2 regions of the Paenibacillus sp. 2KB_20 genome follow, and region 2 is predicted to be linked to the other one. Evidence: a T-box and tRNA genes for the amino acid it is inferred to sense, from the RefSeq annotation. Region 2 holds a T-box; the other holds one or more tRNA genes.
The links. A T-box is a leader RNA that pairs with one kind of tRNA and senses whether it is charged. The one in region 2 lies ahead of AB4124_RS28850 (arginine--tRNA ligase), so its partner is inferred to be a tRNA-Arg.
Positions count from the first base shown of each region.

Region 1: it has a tRNA-Arg gene. The T-box ahead of AB4124_RS28850 (arginine--tRNA ligase) is inferred to sense a tRNA for this amino acid. The anticodon was not compared.

Region 1 covers NZ_JBFRHH010000002.1:668,434-696,178, reverse strand. Annotated here, with positions in the region: gene AB4124_RS08815 (amino acid ABC transporter substrate-binding protein/permease) at 1-1,350, opposite strand, end outside; gene AB4124_RS08810 (SIMPL domain-containing protein) at 1,673-2,434, shown strand; gene AB4124_RS08805 (ABC transporter ATP-binding protein) at 2,837-3,808, shown strand; gene AB4124_RS08800 (ABC transporter permease) at 3,805-4,653, shown strand; gene AB4124_RS08795 (ABC transporter permease) at 4,699-5,460, shown strand; gene AB4124_RS08790 (ABC transporter substrate-binding protein) at 5,521-6,573, shown strand; gene AB4124_RS08785 (hypothetical protein) at 6,804-7,001, shown strand; gene AB4124_RS08780 (PdaC/SigV domain-containing protein) at 7,197-8,270, shown strand; gene clpP (ATP-dependent Clp endopeptidase proteolytic subunit ClpP) at 8,749-9,345, opposite strand; tRNA gene AB4124_RS08770 (tRNA-Arg) at 9,507-9,581, opposite strand; gene AB4124_RS08765 (sugar-binding transcriptional regulator) at 9,952-10,995, shown strand; gene gap (type I glyceraldehyde-3-phosphate dehydrogenase) at 11,095-12,099, shown strand; gene AB4124_RS08755 (phosphoglycerate kinase) at 12,294-13,475, shown strand; gene tpiA (triose-phosphate isomerase) at 13,555-14,307, shown strand; gene gpmI (2,3-bisphosphoglycerate-independent phosphoglycerate mutase) at 14,308-15,852, shown strand; gene eno (phosphopyruvate hydratase) at 15,901-17,190, shown strand; gene AB4124_RS08735 (DUF4367 domain-containing protein) at 18,275-19,033, opposite strand; gene AB4124_RS08730 (DUF4367 domain-containing protein) at 19,428-20,192, opposite strand; gene AB4124_RS08725 (DUF4179 domain-containing protein) at 20,572-22,278, opposite strand; gene AB4124_RS08720 (RNA polymerase sigma factor) at 22,226-22,831, opposite strand; gene AB4124_RS08715 (hypothetical protein) at 23,241-23,516, shown strand; gene AB4124_RS08710 (reverse transcriptase domain-containing protein) at 24,420-25,124, shown strand; gene AB4124_RS08705 (group II intron maturase-specific domain-containing protein) at 25,145-25,486, shown strand; gene AB4124_RS08700 (LysR family transcriptional regulator) at 25,587-26,471, opposite strand; gene aroC (chorismate synthase) at 26,581-27,639, shown strand.
Region 2 covers NZ_JBFRHH010000015.1:55,340-60,746, reverse strand. Annotated here, with positions in the region: gene AB4124_RS28855 (hypothetical protein) at 145-585, shown strand; gene AB4124_RS28850 (arginine--tRNA ligase) at 677-2,539, opposite strand; T-box leader at 2,598-2,820, opposite strand; gene AB4124_RS28845 (class I SAM-dependent methyltransferase) at 2,879-3,643, opposite strand; gene AB4124_RS28840 (EamA family transporter) at 3,787-4,215, opposite strand; gene AB4124_RS28835 (acetyltransferase) at 4,351-4,794, shown strand.

The sequences.
Region 1 (27,745 bases), on a different contig from region 2:
TTTGGTCAGAATCGTGATCACGACCAGATACATGATGGCGACCACGAGCCAGATATCAAACGAAGCGAACGTTCTTGCAATGATAATTTTCCCGGATTGGGTCAATTCGACCAGACCGATTACCGACAGGATCGACGTATCCTTGAGCGTGATTACGAGCTGGTTAATAAAGGTCGGGATCATGACTTTGATCGCCTGGGGAATGATGATTTTCATCATGGCTTTGCGGTATGGCAGACCGAGCGAGCGGGCAGCCTCCAGCTGTCCAGGGTCAATGGATTGGATACCGCCCCGGATAATTTCCGTTACATAAGCACCGGCATTCAGGCTAAGTGTCAGGACCGCTGCCACGATCGGCGACATCGTGAAGCCGAGTGCCTGCGGAATACCAAAGTAGATGAAGAAGGCAAGGACTAGCAGCGGTATGCCGCGGAAAATGTCCACGAATACGGTTGCGATGCCTCGGAGCCATTTATTGCGTCCGACCTTCATAAAGCCGAATATCAACCCTAAGAAAAACGCGAAGAACAGCGATACGATGGTCAGCAGCAGTGTATTGCCAAGGCCCTTCAGCAGCGAAGGCAGCGACTCCACGATCAGCTCCCAGCGGCTTTGACTCACCGCGCCTACGGCATTTTCGCCAATGTATTTTGCCTTAATACGTTCATACTCTCCGCTTGCCTTCAGGTTGATCAAGCCGACATTGAATTTCTCCAGAAGCTCCTGGTTCCTTCCCTTGCCGACGGCAAATCCGTAGGAGGCGCCGGGCTCCATTTCCGTGACGATCTTCAGTCCGTTGTTCTGTTCGACTCCATAAGCCAATACGGGGAAGTCGTCAAAACAGGCAACGGAATTGCCGGTCCTGACATCGTCATACATCTGGGCCGAATCGTCAAAAGGCACGATGGTGAATCCGTACTTGGAGGATATGGATTCAGCAAAGCTGTAGCCCTCCGTACCGGTTTTGACGGCGACTTTTTTTCCTTTTAAATCCTCATACCCTTTGATGGACTCCTGATCCTTGCGAATGGCCATGACCACACCTGAGTCAAAATAAGGATCGGAGAAGTCGAATTTCTGCTTCCGCTCATCCGTGATGCTCATGCCGGCAATGACTCCGTCCACCTGGTTGGCTTCCAGCGCCTGAACCGCCGCATTGAAACCGAGCGGCTTGACTTCATATTTGAAGTTCTGATCTTTCGCGATCGCATCCAGCAGATCCATGTCGATACCGACAAAATTGCCGCTAGCATCCTGGAATTCAAACGGGGCAAACGTAATGTCTGTTCCGATCTGATAGGTTTTACCGGAGGCTGGCTCTGCCGCGGCGCTTGCCGCCCCGTATGGCATGCCCGCTGCCATGAGTATCAGCAGTGACATGAACGCGTATAACATCCGGAATGATTTCATAGTGACCTCCTCTTTTTAACACCGATGTAGTTAGTTACCCATGAAGGCTTCCTTATTAAACAGTTGCCGTCATCTTCATTGGGTATCTTATTGTGCTGATCCACCAATCATGCCTAGATATACCAATTAACAGGGGCGTATCAACAAAGTTAAAGAAAAATCTCAAAACGCTTCGTTCCGGATGCAACATTTACCAATGCCCTCACGTTAGAAGGGTAAGGCAAGCATGGCAGCGATGCCAATATAAAGGAGGCTGACAACAATGAAAAGATGGGTCAAACAAGTAGGTTCCATCATGATTGCAGGTGCACTGTTGACTGGCAGTACGGCAGTAGTAGGATTGAGCGGGGCAACCGAGGTGCATGCGGCGGAGGCAGCACAGCAAAACCTTCTTACCGTACTCGGTAAAGGCGAGATCTCGGTGAAGCCAGATATCGTATATCTTTCCATTGGGGCTGAATCGTATGCGGAAACCGCAAAATCCGCACAGAAGAGCAATGCGCAGAAAATGGATAAGATTACGAAGATGCTGAAAGAAACATGGAAGATCGATGACAAGGATATCAAAACCGAACAGTTCTATGTACAGCCTAACTATACGTACTCTGATGATAATGGACGTAAAGTGAAGAATTACAGTGCTTATCATTCTCTGGAAGTCACTCTTCGCGACTTGAGCAAAGTCGGCGATCTGCTCGATGCAGCGTCTGATGCCGGCGCCAATTCCATTGGCAACGCCCGTTTCTCGGTCGAGAACCGTGATGCTTTTGAAGCCCAAGTGATAGATAAAGCCGTGGCAAATGCGGACCTGAAAGCCCAAGCGATGGCAAAAGCCTCCAAGCGTCAGCTGGGTATCGTGCTTAACATTGTGGAAGGTTCTGTGGGTATAGATAACATCTACGGCCTCGAAAAAATGGCGATGGAAGCACAGTCCGTTGCAGCGGACGCGGGTGCCAACACATCGGTGAAGCCGGGCGAGATCAAAATCTCGACGCAGCTGTACGTGCAATATGAGCTGAAATAGTAACTGTTTTCGACTCAGAATACTAAAAACCGTTCATCCGGGTCTTTATTGGTGGACGGTTTTTTGTGCATCCCTTTTCGAAAAATGAAATACCATTATCCGGTCCTGTATCCGTGCCTTCCCTAGATGAAATACACAGAAAAGTGTTGTGTATAGGGGGAAAACGAGGTATAGTGAATATGCGAAAAACTGAACTTTATTTAAACGTTAAAGCCATACCCATGGATATGGCTTTTTTTTCTTAGTAGAGATTTCTAGACGCTTCCACCCTTAAGAAACGGATTCTGCCAACCTGAGAACGATAGGCAGTATAACCGTTTCTTCTTAGTGGGGAACGTTTTTGTGCACACTGGTTAGCAGGAATGTACACATGGAATAGGTCACATTTTGAAGAAGGGGTTGATGCATGTGATTGAACTTGTCCAGATCGAGAAGCATTTTCAGGGACAAGCGGTCGTGCATCCGCTGTCGCTCTCCATTAAAGAGGGGGAATTCCTGACTTTGCTGGGCCCCAGCGGCTGCGGCAAAACGACGATTCTCCGAATGATAGCAGGATTCGAACAGCCGACCGAAGGACAGGTCTGGCTGGCGGGTCAGAATGTGACGGAAATGCCTGCGAACAAGCGGGACTTGAATCTGGTATTCCAACACTATGCTCTGTTTCCGCATATGACCGTAGAAGATAATATTGCTTTTGGGTTGAAAATGAAAAAAATGCCGCGTCAGCTCATCAAAGAGCGGGTGGACGAGGCCGTTGCCATGACACAGCTGACCGCCCTGCGGGAACGCTTTCCGCACCAACTGTCCGGCGGACAGCAGCAACGCGTGGCCATCGCCCGCGCCATCGCCAACAAGCCGAAGGTGCTGCTGCTGGATGAACCGCTGGGCGCATTGGATCTGCAGCTCCGCAAAAATCTGCAGTCCGAGCTCAAGCATTTGCAGCGGACGCTCGGGATTACGTTTGTCTATGTAACGCACGACCAAGAGGAAGCCATGATGCTCTCGGACCGGATCGTTATCATGAACCACGGACGGGTAGAACAAATCGGTACGCCGCGCGAGATCTATGCGAAACCGCAAACGCTGTTTGCTGCCACGTTTGTAGGGGAGAATAACGTCTTTTCCTCGCCCGAAGGTCTTTTTGCAGTGCGGCCGGAGAAACTCATTCCGCAGCGGGATTCGGGTGCCAGGAAGAACGGCGTGATTGAGGATGTACAGTACCTCGGCAGTGTTCATAAGCTTCTGGTCCAATTGGATGAAGAACCGATGAAGGTCACGATTGCCCTGGATATCTCGGATGACCATCCTTGGGAGGTTGGTGAACGGGTTGGGGTGAACTGGAACACCAAGGATGAGGTGATCATCGGGCCATGAGGAAATCAAGGTTCCTGTTGACTCCGGTGCTGCTGTGGTTATTCCTGTTCCTGATCGTTCCGATGCTAATTGTGGTCGGCATCTCCCTGCTCTCGCGGGATTCGCTGGGGAATATCGTTTTTTCCTTCAGTCTCGAAGGCTATAAAACCTTTTTTGATCCATTATATTTGGGAATTTACTGGGATACCCTGGTATTGTCGCTGCTGACTACGGTGATTTGCTTGTTAGTCAGCTATCCTTTGGCCTATTATATAGCCAACGCTTCCCCGCGTATCCAAACCTGGGGATTAATTCTGATCACCGTCCCGTTCTGGATTAACTTTCTGATCCGCACTTATGCCTGGGTTCTGCTGCTACGAACGCAAGGCGTGGTGAACAGCTTGCTGCTGTGGATGGGTTGGATCGATGAGCCGATTCAGATGCTGTATACGTATGGCGCCGTACTTCTCGGCATGGTCTATAATTTCATTCCCTTCATGGTGCTGCCGATTTACGTGGCCCTGGAGCAGATGGATAAGCGTCTGATAGATGCGGCCAGCGATCTGGGCGCTTCTAGATGGAAGGCATTCCGCCACATTACCTTGCCGCAGAGCAAATCCGGTATCATGACGGGAGCGGTTTTGGTCTATGTCTCGACTTCCGGGATGTTTGTAGTTACGGATATTTTGGGAGGCGCGAAGTCCTCCATGATCAGTAATATTATTCAGCAGCAGTTCCTGGGTGCGCGCAACTGGCCCTTTGGAGCGGCGTTGTCGGTGATCTTTGTGATCACGTCCCTGGTGCTGATCCTGCTCTTTAACCGGGCGATGCAAGCCCGCCATCAACGCGTAGGGGAGGGGAGATAAGTGAAGAAGAAGAATCACCCGCTGCTCGGGATTCACTCTTTCCTTATGATGGCTTTCATCTATGTACCGATCATCATGATCATCATCTATTCCTTTAACAACACGCGGCTTAGCGGCAACTGGGAAGGATTTACGTTAGATTGGTATGTGTCGCTATTCGAGAACCGGCACGTGATGGAAGCGCTGATGAACAGTTTGACGGTGGCGGTCATATCGACGATCGTTTCCACCCTGCTTGGAACCGCGGCGGCGCTCTCGCTTCGGAGTATGGGGCGCAGAGGTCGCAGCGGCATGAATGGGCTGCTGTATCTGCCCGTCATTATCCCGGATATTATTATGGGGCTGTCGCTGCTGGTGCTGTTCAGTCAACTGAACATGCCGCTTGGCAAGACGACGGTGATCATCGCACATATAACGTTCAGCCTATCGTATGTGTATGTCGTGGTGACGGCCAGACTGTCGGGCATGGGCAAACAGCTGGATGAGGCGGCCCAGGATTTGGGGGCTACGCCTTGGCAGACGTTCCGGCATGTTACATTGCCGCAGATTGCTCCGGGCATTATCTCCGGCGCCTTGATTGCTTTTACGCTGTCATTGGATGATTTTATGGTCAGTTTTTTTGTCGCCGGCCCAAGCTCAACGACGCTGCCGATCTATATTTACGCTCAGGTGAAGCGCGGCATCTCGCCAGAGATTAACGCGCTGTGTACGCTGCTCATTCTAGTCAGCATCACGCTGATTCTGTTAGCCCAATATATTCTTAACCGCGGCAATGGGCAAAAGAAACATAAAACATTACCGATCTAAGCTGAGATGAACGCTTTTTTCGAAATAAAACATGCAAGTGGAAAGAGAGGAGATATTGAATTGAAAAAATCAAGATGGACCCGCCTGCTGACGGCAGGCATGGTTGCGGTTTTGTCTGTGGGACTCTTGGCCGGTTGCGGCTCGGATAAGGAGACGCTTCACATTTACAGCTGGGCGGATAACTTTGATCCTGAGGTGCTGAAGGACTTCGAAGCGAAGTTCGACGTGAAGGTAACCTACGACAATTACGCAAACAATGAAGACCTGCTGGCTAAGATCAAGGCTGGCGGCAGTGGATATGACCTCATTCAGCCGTCCGATTATATGGTGAAAACGATGATTGAATCGGAGCTGCTTGAGCCGCTTGATATGAATAATATCCCGAACTTCGTCAATCTTACGGATACTTTCAAAGACCCTTCCTATGACCCGGGCAATAAATATTCGATCGTCTACACGTCCGGTGTAACGGGAATTGCATATAACAAGAAGTATGTGAAGGATGAGATCAACAGCTGGGAAGACCTCTGGAACCCGGAATACAAGGGCAAAGTTCTGCTTCTGGATGACAACCGTGAAATGATCGGCATGGCGCTGAAGAAGCAAGGGAAATCCAACAGCAGCACGGATGAAGCGGAAATCACCGCAGCTACGGATGACCTGAAGACCCTGCTGCCGAATGTGCTTGCGTTTGATACGGATAACATTAAGCAGAAGATGATCCAAGAAGAAGGCTGGATTGCTACGGTCTGGTCCGGAGATGCGGCCTTCATTGCAGCGGAGAATCCGGATGTGGCGTATGTCGTGCCAGAAGAAGGGGCTACCATCTTCTCTGATAACTACGCGATTCCTAAGGGAGCCAAGAATAAAGAGCTGGCCGAGAAATTCATTAACTTCATGATGGAGCCTGAGGTCAGCGCCAAAAACTATGAATTCATCGGATACAGCAATCCGAACACCAAAGCGATGGAATTCCATAGCGAGGAATACCGCGCCAATACGATGATCAACCTGACAGATGAAGAGCTGGGCCGTACCGAATGGCTCGATAATGTCGGTGACTCGCTCTCGATCTATGATCGTTTATGGACTGAGCTGAAGAGCGGTCGTTAATTATAACAAGCATTTTCATATTTTTGTAATAAAAAAGTCTGTCCCCTTGGGGCAGGCTCTTTTTTTTGTTAGCAAAGAATAGGTCCTAAGGCCTGGAATAGGAAAAAATGTCCGATTTATGCGAATCGAACCACAACTTCGGGGCCCGTTTCGTTGTTATATATAAGGGAGGACGCAAATGATTTAAACCAGGTTTCTATGCGTTTAAATCAGGAAAAGGAGAAATCGGCTTGAGCGATGTGATGGGCTTGCTGGTTCTTGCAGGAATCGTAGCGGGCGTTGCAGCGGTGTTGTTTCTGAACTTCTTCAGGAAAAGCGCTCTGCATCTGGTGTTATTGAGTATTCACAGTGCGCTTGTCGGTATCGGATTATTTCTATTAAGTTATGCACTCCGGTGCAGCGAAATCTTGTTGTTTTTGGGTGCATGAGCTCTCTTTTTTGGTGTGTTTCTAAGCTTATAAGCATTCATGCGGAAAGATTAGAAGAACGTGTAGGTCCTACGGCCTGGAATCAAAATTGTCACTGGCGTTGTTACCAATACATTGAAAGCTTTCCTTATAATGATTAAGGGTAATAGATTAACAACTAACGGAAACTTAATTTAACAAAGGTGGAGTTCTGATATGAATCCTAAATTACGTGTATGTGCATCATTAATTGCAACTAGCGTCCTGCTTGGCGGTCTGGGTTTGAGCGGACAGGTCATCGATGCAAGCGCCGCTAAGGCACCCGTTTCCGCCAGCCAAAAATCGTCGAAGAATGAAGTCGTACTGAAATGGAATGGCAAGACCCTGTCACAGAAAGGTCTCGTGCTGCATGGGGTAACTTATGTGCCGGCAACCGCTTTGCGGGACGGCCTGGGAATGCCTCTTAAATATGATGCAAAAAACCGTACGTATACACTGGGTAACGGCTATAACAAACTGAGTGCTATCGTATATGATTCAACTGAAATCGGTATTCTGGTGAATGGTTCGTATGCCGGCGAGCCTGGCGGACAGATCATCAATGGTCGTCTGTATGTGCCATTCAAAGCGATCAGCGAATACATGGGTGTTCAGGGACAATGGAATCCTTCTTTGAAAACACTCAGCATGACACCAAAGAAACAGAATGACATTACCATTAAATCGGTTGCGCTGAAGAAGAAGGTTCAGGGTATGGATGCTGTTGTGAACTATCCTGTAATCAGTGGACTCGATAATGCAGAGGTCCAAGCCGAAATCAACAAAGTGCTGAAAGAAAATGCATCCGGCGTAATCAGCGGTGCCGAAGGGAATGCTGAGGAATTCCCGCCGTCGGAATCCAGTATCCCTTACGAATTCAGCGGGGACTTCGTGGTTCATTACAACCAGAACGATATCCTGAGCATTACGGCGTACAATTATTCTTACACCGGTGGTGCCCATGGCATGACCTTCCGCAAAAGCTTCACCTTCTCCTTGAAGGATGGCAAGCAAATGAAGCTGGGCGATTTCATCAACATGCAGGGCAAGAATAAACAGAAGCTGAACAACCTTGTGCTGAACACGATGAAAAAAGAAGGGGGCTACCTCGGCGGATTTGAGGGCGTGCCTGCGGATGCTGATTTTTATGTGAAGGATAATGCTGCGGTGCTGTACTTCCAGCTTTATGAGTACACCGCGTATGCCTATGGATTCCCGGAATTTGAGCTGAACCTGAAAGAGTGGAAGTAAGAATACGGTAAGCGGTTTGTGTAAACTGCAATCATTTATTTTCATACTATAGCTTGTCTAGAAACATGATGTTGTCCTGATGTAACGCTGTGCTGGAACGAGTTGCGAAAAATCCCCTGATCACGTGAGCGTGGAGTGTATACTCCCGCTTCCTGCGGTCAGGGGATTTATTGTTTTATCCCGAGGCTTGCCTTTTCCCCTCCTTTCAAGGTAAGGCAGGCCTTTTAGGAGGGGCGCCTTACCGTCTTTAGGTTTTATTGAAAAAGTTGTCCCCTCCAGTGAGAGTATCCCCGGAGGAGCAACGCGTTCGCCTTTGAAATCGGGAAACAACCTATCCATTCATTCCAGTTTCCTGATTTGAACAGCGACCGAAGGGGATACTCTCACTCTCCCGAATTGAAGTTTTCAATAAATCCCCTTCAGAGAATAAGAAAGGGCAGGCACCAGATAACGGCGCCTGCCCTTTACTTCATTTCTTTTATAAGCCTTGCGGCGGTGTATTCTCTAATACTTGATCGATCAGGCCATATTCTTTGGCTTCGTCGGCCGTCATGAAGTAGTCGCGATCGGTATCCTTCTCGATGCGCTCCAGCGGTTGGCCAGTGCGATCAGACAGGATGCGGTTCAGCTTGTCACGCATTTTGAGAATGCGGCGAGCACGGATCTCAATATCCGTTGCTTGACCTTGTGCGCCGCCGAGCGGCTGGTGAATCATAATCTCGCTGTTAGGCAGACCGTAACGTTTGCCTTTAGCGCCTGCGTTGAGCAGGAATGCACCCATAGAAGCAGCCATGCCGACACAGATCGTCGAAACGTCCGGCTTAATGAACTGCATCGTATCGAATATCGCCATACCTGCGGTAATGGAACCGCCAGGACTGTTGATGTAAAGATGAATATCCTTCTCAGGATCCTCAGCCGACAAGAACAGCATTTGGGCAATGATGGAATTGGCGACCACGTCATTTACGTCGGAGCCGAGGAAGATAATGCGGTCTTTCAGCAATCTGGAATAGATGTCGTACGCCCGCTCACCGCGGTTGCTTTGTTCAACGACCATAGGTATAAAACTCACGTGGAAAACCTCCTCTTAAGTACCTCATATAAATACTGTTACCGTATTACCCACATGATAAACAATTTAAATCAAAAAGTCAAAGATAGTCAAACTATTGGGTAAAAAAAAGAGCCGTCATGGGCACTTTAGGGTAATCAGTATAGAGAATAAAGATAAAATGGCGCGCCCGCGAGGAATCGAACCTCGATCTCAGGCTCCGGAGGCCTACGTCATATCCATTGGACCACGGGCGCATAAGAAAAATGTCTATCGACGTACATTCAAAGAAGACAGACCGCGTTTAGCGGTAGTTTTTCTTGCGATATCAGGAAGCTGACTCCGCGAAGTTTATACTTTCTGATATCTAAAAAATTAGCAACGAAGTTGATTATACCGCATCTATTACAAAAATACAATAGCAGACAAAACTTTGTTCCTATTATATAGACAAGCCTGTAGTTGGTCATAATGAATAAGAATGCTTGGGGTAGAGAAATATACTTTCGGACACTTGCAACCGGCATGATTATTGGTTAGAATAAGGGTGGGACTTAAAAAGTTCGACTGGGACATTTTACGACCAGGTAGAGGAGAGCCGAGACGAAGTTTGCAGGAGTGGAATGCATGCGTAACCTATTAGAAATACAAGAGCAGCTTCTGCCGGATCTGATGGATATTCTTAAACGAAGGTATTCCATCCTTCATCAGATCAAGCTGTCCGGAATTGTTGGCCGAAGAACATTGGCTTCATCACTCTCGATGACCGAGCGTGTCCTCAGAGCAGAGACTGATCTTCTGAAAGCGCAAGGGCTAATCGAGATTGAAACGCTTGGCATGCGAATCAGCAGCTCAGGGATATGCTTGCTGGAGGAACTCGAACCGGTTATGAATGAGTTATTCGGACTGGTTGAACTGGAAGAGAAGATTCGTCAGGCTTATGGGCTTCGTAAAGTGGTCATTATTCCCGGTGACAGTGAGTTATCTCCGGAAGTCAAACGCGAGCTTGGCCGTGCCGGAGCAAGAACGCTGCTAAGCTTTGTAAAGGATGGAGATACGATCGCCGTAACAGGCGGCTCCACGCTCGCCGAAGTAGCAGAGCAGATGTCCTCTTTACCTGGTGGCGAACCGCTGACAAGCACTTGGTTTGTGCCTGCCCGGGGCGGTCTCGGGGAGAGTGTCGAGATTCAAGCGAACACCATTGCCTCCAAGATGGCAAAGCGCGTGGGGGCTGAGTACCGATTACTTCATGTACCGGATCTGCTAAGCGAAGATGCCTACCAGTCTTTGGTACAGGATCAGCATATCCAGGAAATTGTGGATGTGATCAGGCGCTGCCGAGTCATTATTCACGGCATCGGAGATGCCATGGAAATGGCAAGAAGGCGGAAGCTGGATGAAAACTCTATTCAGAACTTGCAGGCAGATGGCGCGATTGCGGAATCCTTTGGCTACTACTTTAGTGAAGATGGTGAAGTTGTCCACAAAATGCTTACCCTTGGGCTTCGGCTTGAGGATATTATGCAGACAGAGACGATCATCGGCATTGCTGGAGGGCAAGGCAAGGGCAAGGCGATTCACGCGGTGCTAAAATTCGGACATGAGGATATTCTCGTCACCGATGAAGCAGCTGCACTGGAAGTCGAGAAGGAGATTGACGCCGGTATTTGAATCCACGGGCGTACAACTGATTTTTCATTATTGTTGTCTTGATTGGCTTAACGGCCAATCTTGAATATATAAATTTTACAAATATGGAGGGAACTACTCATGGTTAAAGTAGGTATTAACGGTTTTGGACGTATTGGACGTAACGTGTTCCGCGCTGCGCTGAACAACAGCGAAGTTGAAATCGTGGCAATCAACGATTTGACGGACGTAAAAACGCTGGCACACCTTTTGAAATATGACACAACTCACGGAAGACTTAATGCAACAGTTGAAGCTAAAGAAGGCGCACTCGTTGTAAACGGCCGTGAAGTGAAAGTATTCGCTGAGCGTAACCCAGAAGCATTGCCTTGGGCTGAGTATGGCGTTGAAATCGTTGTAGAATCCACTGGTATTTTCACAGCGAAAGACAAAGCTTCCGCTCACTTGAAAGGCGGCGCTAAGAAAGTTATCATCTCCGCTCCAGCTACTGACGAAGATATCACCATCGTTATGGGCGTTAACGAAGACAAATACGATGCTGCTAGCCACACCATCATTTCCAATGCTTCTTGCACGACAAACTGCTTGGCTCCTTTTGCAAAAGTTCTTGACGAGAACTTTGGTATCGTTAAAGGATTGATGACTACAATTCACTCCTACACAAATGACCAGCAAGTGCTTGATCTGCCGCACAAAGATCTGCGTCGTGCTCGTGCAGCCGCTGAAAACATCATTCCATCCACAACAGGTGCTGCTAAAGCGGTTAGCCTCGTTCTGCCACAATTGAAAGGCAAATTGAACGGTAACTCTATGCGTGTACCTACGAAGAACGTTTCTGTAACGGACCTCGTAGTTGAGCTGTCCAAAAACGTAACACTTGAAGATGTAAACGGAGCTCTGAAAGCAGCTGCTGAAGGCCCGCTCAAAGGCATCTTGAACTACTCCGAAGAGCCGCTTGTATCCAGCGACTACAATGGCGACCCAGCTTCTTCCACTATCGATTCGCTCTCCACTATGGTAGTTGGCGACAACATGGTGAAAGTTGTTTCTTGGTATGACAACGAGTGGGGCTACTCCAACCGTGTCGTTGACCTCGCTGCTTACATCGCAAGCAAAGGTCTGTAATTGATCTAGCCATACAATCGAAGAGGAGTTCCGTTTCACGGGTCTCCTCTTTGGTTCATGGTTTTTCCTTGTTTTCATGCCAGAGCACTGGGAAGAATAGACAAGATCCGGGCGCTGGTTAGCGATAGAGAGAGAAACGAGAGCAACTGCATGCTGTCGGTGAGGAGAATAGTTTTCTTAGGAGGAACGTGGAGATGAACAAGAAAAGTGTACGTGATGTAGAAGTAAGTGGCAAACGGGTGTTTGTCCGCGTCGATTTCAATGTACCGCTCGAAGATGGTAAAATTACAGACGACACTCGTATTCGCGAGACTTTGCCGACCATTAAATATTTGGTAGAGCAAGGAGCGAAAGTCATCCTGGCCAGCCACATGGGCCGTCCAAAAGGAGAGGTCGTTGAATCTTTGCGCCTGACTCCGGCAAGTCAGCGTCTGTCCGAGCTGCTCGGTAAACCGGTAGCCAAGGCGGATGAAGCGGTAGGAGAAGCGGTTAAAGCGCAGGTAGAGAAGCTGCAAAACGGCGATGTGCTCGTGCTTGAAAATGTTCGTTTTTACCCTGGTGAAGAGAAGAATGATCCAGAACTTGCGAAGCAATTCGCTGAGCTTGCTGATCTGTTCGTGAATGACGCGTTTGGTGCTGCTCACCGTGCGCACGCTTCGACAGAAGGTATCGCTCATCATCTTCCGGCAGTATCAGGATTGTTGATGGAGAAAGAGCTGTCCGTTCTCGGTAAAGCCCTTTCGAATCCGGACCGTCCTTTTACCGCCATCATCGGTGGATCGAAGGTTAAGGACAAAATCGACGTGATCGACAACCTGCTTACGCTTGCTGACAATGTCATCATCGGCGGTGGACTTGCTTACACGTTCTTCAAAGCTCAAGGCCATGAAATCGGTCAATCTCTGCTTGATAAAGATAAGCTTGATGTTGCACTTGGTTTCATCGAGAAAGCTAAAGAGCTGGGCAAAAACTTCTACCTGCCGGAAGATATCGTCGTTACGGACGAGTTCAGTGCAGATGCGAATACTAAGATCGTTGATATCGACGGCATTCCTGCCGATTGGGAAGGCGTTGACATCGGTCCTAAGACTCGCGCCAAGTATGCAGAAGTGATCAAGAACTCCAAACTTGTCGTGTGGAACGGTCCTATGGGCGTATTCGAAATCGCTCCGTTCAGCAACGGTACTCGTGAAGTGGCACAAGCCTGTGCGGATACGGAAGCTTACACGATTATCGGCGGCGGCGACTCGGCTGCAGCTGCGGAGAAATTCGGCCTTGCCGACAAGATGAATCACATCTCGACAGGCGGCGGTGCATCTCTTGAGTTCATGGAAGGCAAAGCACTTCCTGGTGTTGTGGCATTGAACGATAAATAGAATTAGGCACTACATTGGATAGCAAGTGGATGAAGAAGTTTGGACCCCGATTCTTCGGGGGAATAAAGGAGTGAATCGTGTGAGAACACCTATCATAGCTGGTAACTGGAAAATGTTCAAAACTGTTCCGGAAGCAACTTCATTTATTGAAGATGTGAAAGGCAAAGCGGAAGTAGAAGGCGTGGAAAGCGTGATCTGCGCGCCATTTACCAATCTTCCTGCATTGGTTGAAGCAGCAAAGGGCACGAACATAAAAATCGGTGCACAAAACCTTCATTTTGAAGATAATGGCGCCTTTACTGGTGAAATCAGCGGTTTGATGCTGAAAGATCTGGGCGTGGACTATGTCATTATTGGACATTCCGAGCGTCGTCAGTACTTTGCTGAAACGGATGAGATCGTGAACAAAAAGGTACATGCGGCATTCCGTCATGGTCTTCTTCCGATCGTATGCGTTGGCGAAAAGCTGGAAGAACGCGAAGCTGGCCAAACCAAAGACGTGTGCAAGGTACAAACAGAAGCTGCGTTCGCAGGTGTTCCGGCTGATCAAGCGATTCATGTTGTTATTGCTTATGAGCCAATCTGGGCGATCGGAACGGGCAAATCCTCTACGGCAGAGGACGCAAACGAAGTTATCGCATACATCCGTGAACTCGTTAAAGGGCTGTATGGCGAAACCGTTGCAGACCAAGTTCGCATTCAATACGGCGGTAGCGTGAAGCCTGAAAATGTAGCGGAGTATATGGGACAAAGTGACATCGACGGCGCGCTCGTTGGTGGTGCAAGTCTACAACCGGCTTCCTACATCGCACTCGTTGAGGGGGCGAAGTAAATGTCTGCTCCAAAACCTGTAGCTCTGATCATCATGGACGGTTTCGGTCTTCGGAACACCGAGGTGGGCAATGCGGTCGCACAAGCGAACAAGCCTAACTACGACCGGTATTTGAAGCAGTACCCGAACACCACGTTGACCGCTTGCGGCGAAGCCGTAGGCTTGCCGGAAGGTCAAATGGGGAACTCCGAAGTGGGTCACTTGAACATCGGCGCAGGCCGGATTGTGTATCAGGACTTGACCCGTATCACGAAGTCGATTCGTGAAGGAGAGTTCTTCGAGAACGAAACGTTGGTGGAAGCCGTTCGCGCTGCCAAGAACAACAACAAGAAGCTGCATCTGTACGGACTGGTATCCGACGGCGGCGTTCACAGTCATATTGAGCATATGTTCGCCATGCTGGATCTTTGCAAAAAGGAAGATTTCCATGACGTATACATCCATGGCTTCATGGATGGACGCGACGTGGCACCGGACAGCGGCAAGCAGTTCGTTAAGGATCTGATTGCGAAGATTGAAGAAGTGGGCGTTGGCCAAATCGCTACGCTTTCCGGTCGTTATTATGCGATGGACCGCGACAAGCGTTGGGATCGTGTCGAGAAGGCTTACCGTGCCATGGTGTATGGCGAAGGACCTAAATATACGGATCCGCTGAAAGCCATCAATGAATCTTACGAGAAATCGGTTTACGATGAATTCGTAGAACCGACCGTTATTGTGAATGGTGAAGGCGAGCCGGTTAGTCTGGTGGAGAGCGGAGATTCCGTCATCTTCCTGAACTACCGTCCTGACCGTGCGATTCAGCTGTCCCAGGTGTTTACGAATAATGATTTCCGTGGCTTTGAACGTGGACCGAAGTTCCCGCAAAACTTGCATTTTGTCTGCTTGACGCTGTTCAGCGAGACGGTGGAAGGCTTCGTCGCCTACAAACCGAAGAATCTGGACAACACGCTGGGCGAAGTGCTGGTTCAGCACAACAAGAAGCAGCTTCGTATTGCGGAAACCGAAAAGTATCCGCACGTCACGTTCTTCTTCAGCGGTGGACGCGATGTTGAGCTTCCAGGCGAAACACGCGTACTGATCAACTCGCCGAAAGTGGCGACGTACGATCTGAAACCGGAGATGAGCGCCTATGAAGTGGCGGATGCTTGTGTGAGAGAAATCGAAGCGGATAAGCATGACGCGATCATCTTGAATTTCGCGAACCCGGACATGGTAGGCCATTCCGGTATGCTGGAGCCGACGATTAAAGCCGTTGAGACGACGGATGAGTGTGTCGGCAAGGTTGTAGAGGCTGTTTTGGCAAAAGGCGGGGTTGTTCTGATTACCGCTGACCACGGAAATGCGGACATGGTATTTGATGAGAATGGACGTCCATTCACCGCACATACCACGAACCCGGTTCCGTTCATCGTAACGGATGAGAATGTAACGCTGCGCGAAGGCGGTATTCTCGCTGACATCGCGCCAACGATTCTCGATCTGATGGGACTGCCGAAGCCGGACGAAATGACCGGAACCTCCATGATTGCAGCACGTAAATAAGTAGTTCATAATGGAACATAAACATAACATTAAAAGGAGACTATACACATGACTATTATTTCTGATGTATATGCACGTGAAGTCCTTGACTCCCGCGGTAATCCAACCGTAGAGGTTGAAGTATACCTGGAATCCGGTGCAATCGGTCGCGCGATCGTTCCATCCGGTGCTTCCACTGGCATTCACGAAGCCGTTGAGCTTCGCGACGACGACAAATCCCGTTACCTGGGCAAAGGCGTTCTGAAAGCCGTTGAGAACGTGAACGAAATTATCGCTCCTGAAGTGATCGGCATGGACGCTCTGGACCAGCTCGGCATTGACAAGCTGATGATCGCTTTGGACGGTACGCCAAACAAAGGCAAACTGGGTGCGAACGCAATTCTGGCCGTATCCATGGCTGTAGCTCGCGCTGCTGCTGATGCATTGGATCTTCCATTGTACGTTTACCTTGGCGGATTCAACGCCAAACAACTTCCAGTACCTATGATGAACATCGTGAACGGTGGCGCTCACGCGGACAACAACGTTGACGTTCAAGAGTTCATGGTATTGCCTGTTGGCGCTCCTAGCTTCAAAGAAGCGCTTCGCATGGGCGCTGAAATCTTCCACAACCTGAAATCCGTTCTGAAGGGCAAAGGCCTGAACACGGCGGTTGGTGACGAAGGCGGCTTCGCTCCTAACTTTACATCCAACGAAGATGCACTGTCTTCCATCATCGAAGCGATCGAAAAAGCCGGCTACAAGCCAGGCGAAGATGTATTGCTGGGTATGGACGTTGCTTCCACCGAGTTCTTCAAAGATGGCAAGTATGTTCTGGAAGGCGAAGGCAAATCCTTCACACCAGCAGAATTCGTGGACTTGCTCGCTTCTTGGGTAGACAAATACCCGATCGTAACCATCGAAGACGGATGCTCCGAGGACGATTGGGAAGGTTGGAAATTGCTCACCGAGAAATTGGGTAACAAAATTCAACTCGTGGGTGACGACCTGTTCGTTACCAACACCGAGCGTCTGGAAAAAGGTATCAACGAAGGCATCGGTAACTCCATCCTGATCAAAGTAAACCAAATCGGCACATTGACAGAAACATTCGATGCGATCGAAATGGCAAAACGCGCAGGATACACGGCTGTAATCTCCCACCGTTCCGGTGAGTCCGAGGACAGCACGATCGCTGATATCGCAGTAGCTACGAACGCAGGTCAGATCAAAACGGGTGCTCCTTCCCGTACAGACCGTGTGGCAAAATACAACCAATTGCTTCGCATCGAAGATCAATTGGGTGAACTTGCTCAATACAACGGCTTGAAGTCGTTTTACAACTTGAAGCGCAAATAATTGAAATAATAGAAAGCCCAACTCCTGCTTTTGAGGGAGCTGGGCTTTTTTGCATTAACTTGAGGGATGTCTGGGGGAGGGAGTGGCTGCACACTCTGATATGGTGCTGTGGGACGGTGCGTATATCGGTTCCGGTCGCTGTTAAAATCGGGAAGCAGGAATGAAATAGGTTTAAGGAAGCTTCCCGATTTTAAAGGCGAACGCGATGCTCCTCCACCCGATATACGCACCTGAGCAGGGGAGAGGTGTGCAGCCTCTTGGGTGTGGGAGGGGGAGAAAGGGAAGGGCGGCACACTCTGTTATCGTGCCGTGGGACGGTGCGTATATCGGTTCCGGTCGCTGTTAAAATGAGATTGCCTTTTTAAAGGAGTCTGGGTATGAAATCTATGAAATCCATGAACTTAATTTGATGACATTGGCAGATCATTGTGTTGATGATTTGTTAAAAGCCGATGAGAGTTTGAATTAGCAGTGCGAAGAAGCTGTCGATTTGGAATAGAAAGCCAGTCGCCGCACTTTTTGAAATCAACGATAACAACGAACTCATTATGAGTTGTATAGTGCCTATAGGGTGAGAGTCATTTTATATTCTCGGTACCGGAAGGGTATACCCCTTCTAAGCACCTGCCAGATCTTACATGCGACGAATGGATGCATCGTATCCAAGAAGCGAAAGCGTCTGGTGGGATTTCAGAAGAGCTTGCGGATAAGATGCTTTTAAGCTTACAGCGACTGCCGGACTTATCCCCTAACCAAAAAGCGTGTATTTCCTTCAGTAATGCCTGTATAGAGTACTTTTCACATTTGGTTTTACAACCACGGACGCTTTCAGAATAATCTAAACGACCGTTCCCTAGTGGCATTCAGGGAGACGGTCGCAGCATAAAGCAGCATAAAGCTGCCTTTTTTATTCTGTCTACTTGGGCACTGCCAACTGTCTCGTGATCTGCCCGCACGAAAAAGCCGGCCAGATCCATGTTTCGATCTGACCGGCTTCTTCAGAACCCTTGCTAAGTATGCCTGCATTTATCCTTGCATCGCCGGCTTTCTACATCTGATCATTGCTGATAAAGTTTAATCCGCCTTACTTCTTAACAGCCGTCTCTGCAAACTTGATCAAGTCTTCTTTGGTGAGCGGGTTGCCCGGATTGGTTGTGATGTTGTATACATGATCCTCATCTGACCAACTCAGTACATTTCTTACCCATTCAGGATGCTTCTTGGCTGTCTCGGCATCATATTGGTCCGATGTGAAGTACCGGTATTCGCCGCTCGACTTATCTTTGTTAATCTTGTGGGATACTTGCATCTGCAAATTGTCTTTTCCGTTTGCAAATTCCAGATTAATTTCACCCATTTCCTTCCAGTCAAACTTTTTGTAATAAACGCCTTTTCCTTGGGCCTCAGCTTCAGCTTTCACTTCTTTTTGATACTCCGTACGATTCTTGACAATCGGTGGTTGAATGTTTCCTTTCACAAATTTATATCCTTCAGGCAGACCTTCTGGCGCTTGAAGCACAGGACCCTGCAGTTTGGTTGCCTGGTTCAGGTAATCCTCATAGTTTGTGAATTTGAACATATCCAGGTAATACAAGAATTCAGAGCCACCATTGAGATTTTTATCGCTTACGTACAAGAGATACATATCTCCTGTATTTTTTTGCTGCAATTTTTGGCTGAGTTCTTTCTTTGCCGCGTCAACGGCCTTCTGATCAGCAGCCGGAGCTTTCGCTGTGACCGCCTCTGCGGAATTATTGACCGTAGCTGCCTCCGTCATATTTGCAGTGCCAAACAGCATCGCGATACCTGTTGCGACAACCGCCGCCTTTACTGGGATTTTCATGTGTATATTTCTCCTCTCTTTTCTTATACTTAAGTGATGTGTGAAGGCTAGGCTTATCATTTGGGATCCCTTTGTGCCAGCTTCTATGATATAAACACAACCCGTTAAAATTAGGTTCACTCTTTTTGGACAATTCTAGAAAAAATATCAATAAGTTATTAAACTCCAATAAGTGAGCTGGCTACACGTTGATTCCGTTATCGCTTCATCAGTGTGTCCTGAAGCGATCCAAGGAAGGAAACAGACCGACAGAAAGGAGACAAGACATAAAAAAACCGGCCAGACTCATATTGAATCCGACCGGCCTCCCTTCATGCCCTTGCTATATACCGCTGTGTAATCTTTGGTTCCCAAGTCTCCCGCTTCTCCTACGGCAAGCTATGACTAAGATATCTTATTTCTTTACTGCTGTTTCTGCGAGTTTGATCAATTCCTCTTTAGTAAGCGGGTTACCCGGATTGGTTGTAATATTGTAAATGTAATATTGATCTGACCAACTCAGCGTGTTACTGACAAATTCGGGATGTTTCTTTGCCATCTCAGCATCGAATTCATCTGCCGTATGGTAATTATATCCGCCGTTCCCCTTATCTTTGCCCACATAGTAGGCTACTTGCATTTGCAAATTGTCTTTTCCGTTTGCAAAATGCAGATTGATTTCGCCAAATTCCTTCCAATCAAACTTTTTGTAATGAACGCCTTTCCTTTGTGCTGCAGCCTCAGCCTTGACTTCTTTTTGATACTGCGCGAGATACTTAATAAGTGGAGGCTGGATGTTTCCTTTCACAAATTTATATCCTTCAGGCAGGGCCTTCGGCATCGTTAGCGTTGGTCCTTTTAGCTTGGCTGCCTGGTTTAGATAATCCTCATATGTTTTGAACTGGAGCAGGTTCATGTAATTCATAAATTCACTGCCGCCATTCAGCGCCTTATCCCTTACGTACAGGATATATAAATCTCCCGGATTTTTTTGTGCGAGCTTCTTGGAAATTTCCGCCTTGGCGGCTTCAAAAGCCTTTTTATCAACAGCCGAAGTCTTTACCGCCGTCTGTGACGATTTACTGACCACCTTGTTTGCGGCCGCTTCCGGCATATTCACTGATCCAAACAACACCGCGATTCCTGCTACGACAACCGCCGCTTTCATTGCTTTTTTCATATGTATTTCCTCTCTCCTTTACACCTTGCGCGTATTCTATTAAAGGTCGTAAGACCATGCTGGCCGCCATCATTAGAAATCTCTGCCGTGCCAGCTTCTACGATATAAACACAGCCCAGGAAAATTTGGTTCACTAATTTTAAACATATGCGATGCTGCATCCTTTCCCTCAGCTCTCCCTTCTATACCAAGAAACTCCTGCAAATGTGCAGGCTTTTGCGGCAATTCAGGCGGAAAACGCCAAACAAGCTGACGCCGATGAAGGATCGACGCCAGCTCGCTGTCGGTTAAAGGAGCTTCTCGCTAAATGGAGCATAAAAAAACCTTGAGCGTTCCCCATGCTATCCGCATATTTCACTAATGCAAATAACGAGTCATATTATTGCAGCTTAAATGCAAGATTTCGGTCCGGATGCCAGATATGATAAATCTTGATATAAAGTTCAAGTTCAGTTCTGTCAAACCCCGGGAAGACATTAACACGATCGTTGGAGACCCATGGAGTGCTTCCCTCTATATAAACAATTCTCGAGAGGATTTGTTCACCCTCCTGTTCATAATATGTTTGATCAATACCTCCGAATCGTTCATTCGTGCTGCCCGTTTTCACATAGAGCTTTCCGTTTGCTTTGTAATAAGTCCACTTAACGGGATAACCTTCAACGTCAGTGGTGACCGTTTGTTTTTCACCAGATATATTCTTAAGCAAAACCGGATGCGCGTAATCTGACTTCGACTCTTTCTCATTTTGCAGCATCAGTTCCATCGGTGTATCAGGAGTAACTTGAAGATCCGGCGGAACATCAAACAGCAACGTCTTCATGTAAGGTTCAGGTTCATCGTCGCCCCCGTTCTCTAATGCCATGTATCCTTCGAGCTTCCGGCCGTTGATGGACAAAAAGGTATTTTCGAAGATAGGGTATTGATGCGCCTCCGGGGTTTGGATCTCAATCCGGATACCTGTAGGCCTAATAATCAGCTTGCGAATCGTGGAAGTTCCAAACGACGTTTCAAAACGAATATTCAGTTCTCGCGTAACCGAGGCATTCAAAGATTTCTCTTTGTTCAGGTTTAAAGTGCCGACATTCCACTCTCCATCTATTTTTTGCCCCTCCACGAGGTAAACCAAATCGAATGTGATGCCTTTCTGGTTGATATCTTTCCAACGATAATAATCCCTCGATCCATAAACTCCGTCCGCGTCCGGCCAAGCCGAACCCAGCCTCTCCGATTTCACCAGTTTACCGTCTTTCATTACCTGGATTCGCGGCGAGGCCGTATCCGCCGCTTGCTTATTCATATATCTAAGAGATGATTTGATCTGTACCCCCTCCGCTCCTTGATTCACCACCTCAATGTTCAAGGTGTCGATCCCGTCTTTTTTAATCGGGAAGGTCTGGATGCCGTCTTGCGAAGTGTCCAGGTTAAACGGAACCCGCTTGTCACGATACTCTTGCAGCCCCCGCACAATAAATTGCACATCCGTCTCTACGCCGGGAAAAGTCCAATCCGTTTCGAAAAAACCGTTATATTGCTTATTCTCCGTGTCCCATCTATGCGAGTAATATCCATTTTTCCAGTACATCTCCATCTCTCGGCCGCCCTTGACCTGCGTGATTTTCTCCCCATCCGCTTGGCGCAACTCTACTTCGGAAAATCCCCACTTCCGTGCCTGTTTGTCTTTCGGATCAAAACTGTACAGCAGCGTGGTCCCGTTGTCATCGGACATCGCTGAATCAATAGTAAAGGTAACGTCGCTTGCAGTAACGCTCTTGTTAAGCGTTTGTCCGAATCCTTGATCAAGTGCCGCTTTCAATCCCGGCCGAAACGTAAAATCCCATTTTCCGGACATGGAGGCAAGGACTGGGGTTGCAATAATGACAAAAGCAATCGAGGACAAAAAAGCAAGACGGCGTCCATGCAAAAATCCAGTGCGTTTTGTCCGTTTAACCACTGTAGGCGCTTGTTCCTGTTGCCTGTCAGCCGCAATTTTAAGCCACATCGCGTCAAAGTCCGGGTAGGTGTGGTTGCCTTCACCGCCCAGTTGCTGTGCAAGAACTTTCTCCTCTGGTTCCTGCTTGCTCATATTCCGCACCATCCTTTCCTCTGATCGTTTGCTTTTCGGCAATATGCCCTGGCGGAAGTTCTTCCTCATCGAGCTCGTCCATCATGTTCTTCATCAGCTTTAGCCCTCTATTCAAGCGGGACTTCACCGTGCCGAGCGGGATATCCAGTACCTCTGCGATATCTGCCAAGGGCAGATCATTGGTAAAGCGGAGCATAACGACAATTTTAATTTTATCCGGCAGCCGGTCCATGCGGCGCTTCCACTCATCCTTCGTCTCCTGCTGCTCTACAAGGGCTAACGAGGACGGTGCAGCTTTTTCCCGCTGGAATATAAGAAGCAAATTCTCTCTCATGCGTCTCGCCTTGCTTGCCCGCAGATGGTTCAAACAATGATTGACGGTTATGCGCATCAGCCATGTTTTGTGATACTCAACCTGCTCCCAGCCGGAGGTTAACGCCTTCATAAATACTTCTTGACATACATCCTCGGCATCCGACGCATTGCGCAGCATATAGTAACAGGTCCTGTGCACGTCTTTGTTGTACCGTTCAAAAAACTCCCTCTCCGTCAAGCAGGCTCCCCACCTTTCTTGTGCTCTACTATATTAAGTTAACAACACAGAGAGATAAAAGGTTCAATTCCTATATTCAGGATTTTGCAAAATCCTCATATTAAATAACTCCTGTACGGAAATTTGATAGAAGAGATATTTATAGTATGACGGATTGTTAAGCCAAGTGCGACAGTTCCTCTGTAAAGGATTCGTAAGCAGTCTTCCAGCCCAAACTGCCCGTTATCTTAGTCGGTAAGTTCAGATTACAACTTTTTTATCGACCTCATCCTCCCCCTGCCATCAGTCGGGAATGTGTTCAAGTTCTTGTCAAAATCGGGAATGGGATGGGTCTAAATTCCTTGAAGCACCTCCATAAAAGAGCGGAAATCGTCTGTATTAAAATAGGCATGTCTTCGGATCGTAGGTCATGCAATCAAATCCCTCATTTTACTATTATGATCATGGCATCGTGATCCGCTTCGATCCAGACGAAGGCATCCCTGAGCTGGTCTGTGCCTATAGATTAGAAGCGCTGGATTCCGAAGGGAATTGGATCACGCTTGCCTCGGAGGCGAATAACCGCCGCCGTAAAAGAGTCCACCGTTTGGAGGAGCCCGTTCAGAGCGCGACGCTTCGGTTGGTGGTGGAGAGTACGAACGGCTCGGACTATGCAGAGGTTATCGAAGTGAGGGGTTATAGTTAGCTTTCTTAAAGCTGAGTGTTGGTTCCTGTAACAGGTGTCAGCTTTTAACATGATTGGATTTGATGAGGATCTAACTTATATCTGCTGAACCGATAGTCGATAAAAACGAAGCAAAGGCAGCCGTATCCTGTTGCCTTTTTCAGTGTGCCCGGCATGGGCGATAACTTGGCGGTGAAAGTCCGCTACAGGCTTGGCAGTAGGAACTGTTAGCCAAAGGCAAGGGTGTCGGCCGTGAGGCCGAATCTGAAGGAAGCCGGAGGCAAACCCTCGGTCTGACGAACAGAAATCACATAGAAGGCATGCTGGGATTGACGAGCTTGCATTACAAAGCAAAGTCCAATACTGCCCGAATCCCAGGATGTAAATGTGGCAGATGGATGAGGGGAAGGTTATCGCTCTTACCCGGGGAGATCTCACAGACGTGGAGTAGGGAAAAAAATCCGAAAGACGGAGTAAAGCTCGCTGTGAGAAGTCAGCAGAAGCCGTACTACCGGGAAGTTTTTTTTCTCGAGAAGGGCTGAACAATCGTAAGTCTTGAATACATACAGGAAGGAGAGCCGGTGCAATGAAAGCAGAATACCGAAAGGGCTGCCTGTAAAGGGATAGTGTTGAACACGAAGAGTATGCAGGAGCGCAGAGCATCGACACTCGGGAGAGTAGAGAAAGGGACGGTGCAATCGACTTGCTGGAAAGGATACTGAGCAGGGACAACCTGAACAAGGCCTACAAGCAGGTCAAGCGCAATCACGGAGCACCGGGAATCGACGGAATGACAGTCGAGGCGGCATTGCCGTGGCTGCGGGAAAACAGAGACGAACTCTTGCAATGCATCCGGGAAGGTAGATACAAGCCGAGTTCGGTGCGGCGCGGCGCAAGGAAATCCCCAAACCAGATGGAAGCGGAGTGAGAAAGCTCGGCATTCCCACGGTCGTGGATCGCATCATCCAGCAAGCCATCGCCCAGCAGTTGCAACCGCGGTTTGAGCCGCTTTTCTCGGATGGAAGCTACGGCTATCGCCCAGGGCGGAGTGCGCAGCAGGCGATCCGAAAAGTGAAAGCTTATGCGGAGCAGGGATGGGTCCACGCGGTAGAAATTGACCTCTCGAAGTACTTCGACACGCTGAACCATGAGCTGTTGATGAACCTCCTGCGCAAACAAATCGAGGACAAGCGCGTAACTGACCTGATTAAGAAGTATCTGAAAAGCGGAGTGATGGAAAACGGGGTACGCCACGAAACAGAGGAAGGCTCTCCTCAGGGAGGTCCCCTGTCGCCGCTTTTGGCAAACATCTACCTGAACGAATTCGATCAGGAGATGAGAAGCCGAGGAGTAATCGTCATCCGCTATGCAAATGACATCGTAGTGCTGGCGAAGAGCAAACGGGCGGCGGAGCGATTGCTGGAGTCATGCCGAAAATACCTTGAAAACAAACTGAGGCTCCAGATGAATGCGCGGAAAAGTAAAGTGGTAAGCGTAGTGGCTCGAAAGGATTTCAAATTCCTCGGCTTTGCCTTGGGGAAGAATGGAAGTGGCGTATATATCCGCGTACATCGGCAATCCCTGGCAAAGGCAAAGAGGAAGTTGAAAGAGCTAACGAGCCGGAGTTAAGGCAGGAATGCCCGACAGTGATGGAGAACGTAAAGGTCTACATTCGCGGATGGATCGGTTATTTCTATGTAGCCGACATGAAGCGAATCCTGCAAAGCTGGAATGAATGGCTGCGAAGACGGATGCGCATGTACATCTGGAAGCAATGGAAGAAGTCGAGAACAAAGGTACAGAACCTGCGGAAGCTGGGAGTACCAGAGTGGCAGGCCTATTCATGGGGAAACACCCGGCTAGGTTACTGGCGCATTGCCGGAAGTGCGATACTGCAACGCTCTGTTACAAACGAAAAGCTCGCACAGGCAGGGTATTATGACTTCCCTGCTCAGTACGAGCGTCTGCGTCAATTGCACTTAAACGGTTGAACCGCCGTATACCGAACGGTACGTACGGTGGTGTGGAAGGTTGGCTACTCAACTAATGGGTAGCCTCCTATCCGATTGGTGAATGGTCGATGAAAAATCGTCAATTCTGCTGCAGCATCTCCAAAAATGCCCCTGCAGCAAGCGAGGGCGACACCTGCTTCCGAACTGCGACTCCGATATATCGATCCGGTAATGGCGTTTCTGTTCGAAGCTCTAGCAAGGAACCGTCCGAGATGCGGGACGCGACGAAGGCTCGCGGCAAGAATGCTGTTCCATAACCGCGCTCGGCAAATTCCGCTAACATGTCCAGGCTGTTCAACTCGAAGTCGGCTTCCACTTCCACTCCTTGTGACCGGAACCACCCTTCGATGAAGGAGCGCGTCGAGCTGCCGGGGGATAGCATTAAGAGGGGGAGCTCCGCCAACTGTTCTGTACGAAGGGGCTCTCGCGCCCATTCTGCGAAGGCCGTTCCGATCACAGCGCAATAAGGGGAGTCATGCGAGTCGATGATCTTGATCTCTTCATCCGATACGGGCAGGTGAACAAAGCCGAGATCCAATGAGCCTTTCTTTAAGCGCTCCAAAATGCTGCTTGTCCGCTCCTGTGACAGCTGAATACGGATGTCGGGATAGCGGACATGGAATCGGTCGAGCAAGGCGAGGAGAAAGTCCTTGAGGATTGCCCCGTTCGCGCCAATCCTCAGCCTGCCTTCGCTGAACTGCTGTAGCCTTTTCAAGCGGCGCTCGGCTGAATCAAGTTCATCGAATGCTTGCCTTACATGCTGATACAAGGCCTGACCTTCTTGCGTTAAGCGGACACCCTTGGATAACCGGTCGAACAGCCCTACACCGAGTGCTTCTTCCAACTGCTTGATGGCGTAACTCACAGAAGGCTGTGTCATATGGAGGTTTTGCGCAGCTTTCGTCAGATTGGAAGTCTCTGCCGCATGCAGGAACACTCGATACCATTCCGTGTTTGCGATCATTTGTCATCAATCCTCTCTATGGGAACTCTTCGATATTGCGATTTCATTTATTTCAAATATACCTCTAAACTGAAGGAGAAGGAATCGAAAGTATTCGGGAGGTATGGACATGGCAGGGAGTACGTTTGGAGAGCGGTTAAAAATGACTACGTTCGGGGAGTCACACGGAGAAGCAGTGGGCGTCATTTTGGAAGGCGTCACACCGGGCGTTGAGCTGGACGAGGCCTACATTCAGATTCAGATGGATCGAAGAAGACCCGGGCAATCCTCAGTTACAACTCCTCGCAAGGAATACGATAAGATACGAATTTTATCCGGTCTTTTCGAGGGGCGAACGACGGGAACGCCACTGTGCATCATGCTTAATAACACCGACATGCGCCCGTCGGCATACGACACAATCAAATCGGCCTACCGGCCCGGGCATGCGGATTTCACTTATGAAAAGAAATACAAGATCCGCGACTATCGCGGCAGCGGAAGAGCTTCGGGAAGGGAGACAGCTGCGCGAGTGGCTGCCGGAGCAGTGGCGCGCAAGCTTTTGGAACGTCGGGGCGTCTCCATCATGGCTTATACGACGGAGATTGGTGGCATCCGATGTGAGCAATTCGACGCCGATGCTATCGAACAAAATGCCGTTCGCGCGTGTGATCCCGAAGCGGCCGTTCGCATGATCGAGATGATCGAACGACTGGCAGAAGAAGGCGACAGCTGCGGGGGGATCGTCGAATGTCGAATTAGCGGCATTGCCGCAGGACTGGGGGAGCCCGTATTCGACAAGCTTGACGCTGAGTTAGCGAAGGCAATGTTATCTGTTGGCGCGATTAAGGGCATTGAATTCGGGACGGGCTTCCAAGCGGCCTCTATGCGGGGAAGCGAACATAACGATCAGATGGACGCAGGAGGGTTCCGGACGAACCATGCCGGCGGGATCATCGGTGGTATCAGCACTGGGGCGGACATCGTGTTTCGAGTCGTCGTAAAGCCGACTTCATCCATTTCTATCCCTCAACAGACTGTCGATGTGGACGGCAACGAACGAGAGATTGCGACGATCGGCAGGCACGATCCATGCATCTGTCCCCGCGTCGTACCCGTGATCGAAGCGATGGCTTGCATGGTAATCGAGGATCATTACAAGCGTCAAGCCGCCCTGCAAGACGAATAGCCGTCTGGATGAAGCCGACCCGAGAGTATCAGCTGTGTCTCATTTCAGCCATCGGGTATTTCTGGCTGTATGTTTCGCCACGTCAATTCTTCGGAAAACGGTCCGT
Region 2 (5,407 bases):
TGGGGTATGCCCAGCTTGAACCAATTGGTGAATACATCGGGAGCGAATATAGCGTATGTTTTGAGAAGTGTCTGACATCCTAGCGGTTTCGCCTTATAATAGAAGAAAAAGTATTTTACGAGCCATATTGAGGAGGCATCGAGCATGCAGCTTACTAAAATATCACAAAATACCGCCATTTTATTGGAGCATGCCAGAAAATCGGGGCTGACTTCCTCCCAACTGCTGGAGGCTGTTCGCTCTGGCGAGGTAGAAAGATTCCAAGTCGCGAACAATGGTCATTTTCACTACGAGGAACTGTTCTCTTATGCTGGAGAGCATGGGGAAGATTTGGAGAAGGCCGTTAGCGAGGGATACAAAATTACGTTTAACACCCGCAACGGGTTGAAAATCTGGCTGGAGGAAGCCTTTTGCATCAGCTCGGAATCCGATTTTAGTGTAGGTGAAGGCATTATTGAAGGGCTGAAGTTCCAGGAGGAGCAGGTCGCACGCTTGAAGGAAGCGCTGGCTGTCAACTGGACCCTGCAGGAAGAGCCAACTGCAGATGGTGTCCAGGTCAGACTGACCGTCAGAGGATTGCAATAATATCTAAGATAGCCACCGTACTTGTTCAACAAGACTAGTACGGTGGCTTTTTTTAAATACAGCATGATTCGTTAATTCTTCAGAGGGAGATTTACATCCGGCTTGGCGTGGGCAGTCCCAGCACCTCCAGCGCTTCGCCAAGGGTGTTCTTGAATAAGGAAGTGAGCCATACACGGAATTGGAGCACTTCATCCGCCGATTTTAGAATAGGGCATGCCGAATAAAAATTGTTGAACAAAGAGCACAGCTCATAAGTAAAGTTGCAGATGGCGCTTGGGGATAGATCCCGCCCGGCGGCGTATAGGGTATCATGCCAGGTACTGATATGGCGAAGCAGAGCATGCTCCGCTTTTTCCATAGCAGGGAACCGAGCAGGCACAGACGGCGCAACACCGGCTTCTTGAGCTTTATTGAGCACGCTGAGTGCACGCGCGTAGGAATAGAGCAGGTATACCCCCGTATTTCCTGATATTTCAGTGGCCTGCTTCAGATCGAACACCACCTCGGTTTGCAGTGCAAAGCGAAGCAGGTAGTAACGGATGGAGGCGGCTGCGATCGTATGACTGGACAAACCGTTTTTATCGGAACGGGTATCTTCGATGACCTTGGCTACTTGGTGGATAAGCTCGGTGATTTTAATTCCGATTCCCTGACGTCCGGACATCGCATAGGACGCTTTCCCGTCGGTAGTATCGATTCCGAGGTCCGCAGCCGCAGAAGGGCTTAACGAAACAACGCCGTAGCTGACATGACGGAGCTTGTCGGCCTCTTTATGGAATCCCAAGCTTTCCAGTGCCTGCTTCACCATCGCCTGCGGGTACTGCTGTCTGTAATCGATGACGTTGATGACCATGTCTGCTTTGCCGAAAGAGAGCTGCTCGCCATGGGTACTCGTCGTCCACACCTCATCCGTGAATTTTTTGTATACAAAATCATTGGAGAGCACACCGTATTTCCACAAGTGGTAGGCGATGTCTTTGGCCGTGTAAGTCAGAATGCCATTGGAGCGGACGAGCACTTTATCCATACTGTGGTCTGACTCCGGATCGTCCACGGCTTCCGTTCCTGTTTGCTTGAGCACCCAGCAGCCTGCAAGTTTACCCTCGGTTTCCTGATGGAAGAGCGGCGTATTCTTCAACAGCTCGAAAGCGGACGACCAAAATCCCTCTCTGACAATGCTGCTCTCCCACACAAGCAGATCATAGTCAATGCCGAACTGCTTCATTTCTTCAAGATGCTCTTTGACAATTCTCTCGGCAACGAGCAGTCCGATCCAGGATAAATTCTGGTTGCCCTCTTCCAGTGCGTGCAGAACCTCAGTCCGATGCTGAACCAGCCCAGGCTCCCTTTCATAGGCTTTATTGGTACTTGAGTACACGTCCCAGCAGTAATCGCCGAACCGGGCATGTTCCTTCGATAGCGGCGTGTGGAGCATCCCAACCACCGTATCTGCCAGTTGATTGCCAAGGTCGTCGATATAATTATGAACCTCTACCTCGTAACCAAGCTTCCTCATCAACCTGACCAGGGTATCTCCGATACAGGAGTTTCTTAGATGGCCGATATGGGCGGATTTGTTCGGATTAATGGAAGTGTGCTCAATGACAATCTTCTCGTTAGCTGCCGGAGGCAGTTCAAAGTGGTGCCCGGCCCAATATTCCCAATCGATACGCAGATTCATAAAGCCTGGGGCTACAATCTCCGTGGAATAGACCAGTTGTTTGTACGACGCGTCCTGCTCAAGCTCGGCTTGAATCAGCTCGGCAATGTGCAGCGGAGCCTTACGAAGCAGCTTCGCAAGCTGCATCGCAATATTGGTGGCATAATCCCCATGCTCCATGCTGGCAGGCTGCTCAATCCGGATTGGAGTGGAATCCGGCAGTTTGGAGCCACAAGCTTCACACACCTGGTTTACAGCTTGTTGTAGGCTTGAAGTAATCAAATGACTTAACACATTAAATCCCCCTTTTTGAAAAAAACACGTCAGAAAAATCAAAAAAGCCCTCATCTCCTAAAGAGACGAGGACTTGTGCTCGCGGTACCACTCTTGTTGTTAAACCGAAGGGTTTAACCACCTTTATACGATAACGGTGTAAGCCGGGGCTTCCTACAGTATTTTACTTCGGAAGACCATCTCCTGGGTCCGCTTCACGGCCGACTTTGTACCGGTTTACACCCTCCCGGCTCGCTTGGACTAAAGTCAAGTGCAGTTACTCTCCCAATCAACGAAAATCACATGTTCAAGTTTTTCATATTATTAACCATTCTATTTAGAAAATCAACCCTAAAATGACTAAACCTTCTCTGCAAAGACACGCAGGCGCCTGTAATCTCCATAAAACGCATCCTCATGCCAGAGTGTCGCTTGGGCAGCTTCGCTGATGCGGGCAATGGCTTCGTCCTTCTCATCAGCCGAGAATTCAGTGAAGAAACGATCGCCAAAATGCAGCAGCCAATACTTCACGCCATTCTTGCCCTCAGGCAGCTTCGTAGGACGGTCAAAGTGATGGGCGATATGCACGCGGAACCCTTGGGATTCAAGCAAGGTCGCATACTGGCCCAAGCTGGGAAAATACCACGGATTCCGGCTGTCGGCATCAATTCCATAATGATCGGCGAACACTGTTTTCAAGGCATGGTAAATTCCGTCGATATTCCCCTTGCCTCCAAACTCCGCGACGAATCGACCACCGGGCTTGAGTGCGCCATAGACGGAGCGTACCACACCAGCAGCATCCTTCATCCAGTGTAGGGCGGCATTCGAGAAGACGGCATCATACGGCGTTTCGGTTTCGAAGTTCTGTCCGTCTCCGGTCATAAACGTCAATTCAGGATATTTGCTTTTGGCGCGCTCCATCATCTCGGCCGAATCATCCATGCCGGTTACATGAGCACCCGAATCGGAGATTTCATAAGCCAAATCACCGGTTCCGCAGCCGAGATCAAGAATCCGTTCTCCGGGTTGAGGCGCAAGAAGTTCTGCCACTCCTCTTCCATAAGCCGAGACAAACGATAACTGCCGATCATAATCGTATGCTTTCCATACTTGCTTTGACATAACAACACCCCTTCACCCATGAATTATCCTCATTGTGACATGGTTACCTTATAATTAGAAGTATATAAATGTGATAATGTTGATAGGTTTTAGCAATAAACAAGCGAATAAAAAGCCGCTGAGCAGCGGCTTTATGTAGAACATTATTTGACGGCAACAAGAAGAGCGCCAATGGCAATGAGTGCAACGCCGGCTGCGTTAATCCAGGATATCTTTTCTCCAAGAAAGACAAAGGCCAGAATGACCGCGATGACAACGCTCAATTTATCGATAGGTCCGACCTGCGATACTTTGCCGTATTTGAGTGCGAGAAAATAAAACAGCCAGGACAATGCCCCCGCAATGCCGCTGAGCACAATGAAGCTTAATGCTTTCTTCTGAACCAGAATGTCACCAAGTTCCGAGAATTTGCCCTGAACCCCCACGACCCCCAACAGAAACAGTGCCATGATGACAGAGCGAATGGCCGTTGCTGAATTGGCATCGATGTTTTGTAGTCCTATTTTTCCGAAAATAGCGACTAGTGCCGCCGTGGCCGCCGACAACAATGCGTATACAAGCCATAATGGCAATGCTGATCTCTCCTTCCTGACAAAGATAAAGTCTCTGATTAATGTACCGGATTCCTTTATAATAGTATAGAGCAATTTTACCGATATCATGAATTTCTATGAGATCTGAACAATTTGGAAAGGAGTGGATGAAAAATGACGTTTCATATAGCACCTTACGCAGAAGAGTATCATGATCAGTTGGTGGAGCTGTGGCATCGTGCCGTATCTCAAACCCACGATTTCCTGACGGAGGAAGACATCCGGTTTTATTATGACATGATTCAAAACGGAGCTCTGAGAGCCGTGGAGATCTGGGTGTGCTTAAATACGGAACAGGAGCCGGTTGGATTTATAGGGCTGGATGGTTCCAAAATCGAAATGCTGTTCGTGGATCCCCTCCATCACGGCCAAGGTACGGGAACGAATCTGATCCGGCATGCCGAACAGCTGAAGGGGCGGAGGCTGCAAGTCGATGTGAATGAACAGAACCCCAAGGCCCATGCCTTTTACAAAAAATACGGATTCGTGCAAATCGGCCGCTCCGAGCTGGACGGCTCCGGGAAGCCATTCCCGCTTATTCACATGGAGCTGCAGTAAGGTCATGGATCAGCGCAGCTGAGCCCATCGATAATCGTAAGCATAACATCCTCAGCCAAAAACTCCGCGAGATCGCGTTGCGTTGCCTTAACGGACTCAGGAGCCGTTAATTGAGGAAAAAACACTCGTACAGGTATGGTAACGGACCTGAAGTCCGTTATTTATGACAAAAGAGGGTAATTTGCCTGTGAATTTGCTAAATAACGGCTGTGGTGTCCGCTAAATTCCAAATTAGGCCGTTTTTTCTGAAATAACGTACCTACGGTCCGATAGAGTTTGTGTTCTGTGGCGCGATGTTGGGAAACTGCTATTGGAAGTCATATGCCACATTGCCTCTGAAGGGATGCGGCCTTTACAGGCCGACTGCGAAGTGGTCCTCACGAAGCGTATGCGGAGGCGAACCCAATTCTGGGTTCATCATCCTTCTGGAATACGCAAAGAAGCCGCCAACTATAACTAGTGGTGGCTTCCTCTTTTACGTCCCAGAAGGGATACGTCCTCGCAGAGGCCGACTGCGGAGCAATCCTTCCGAAGCATAGGCTCCGACGCTCCCCTACCAGGGTTCTCATCCCCGTGGACGCAAAAACACCGCCCCTAAGAGGCGGTGCATTTT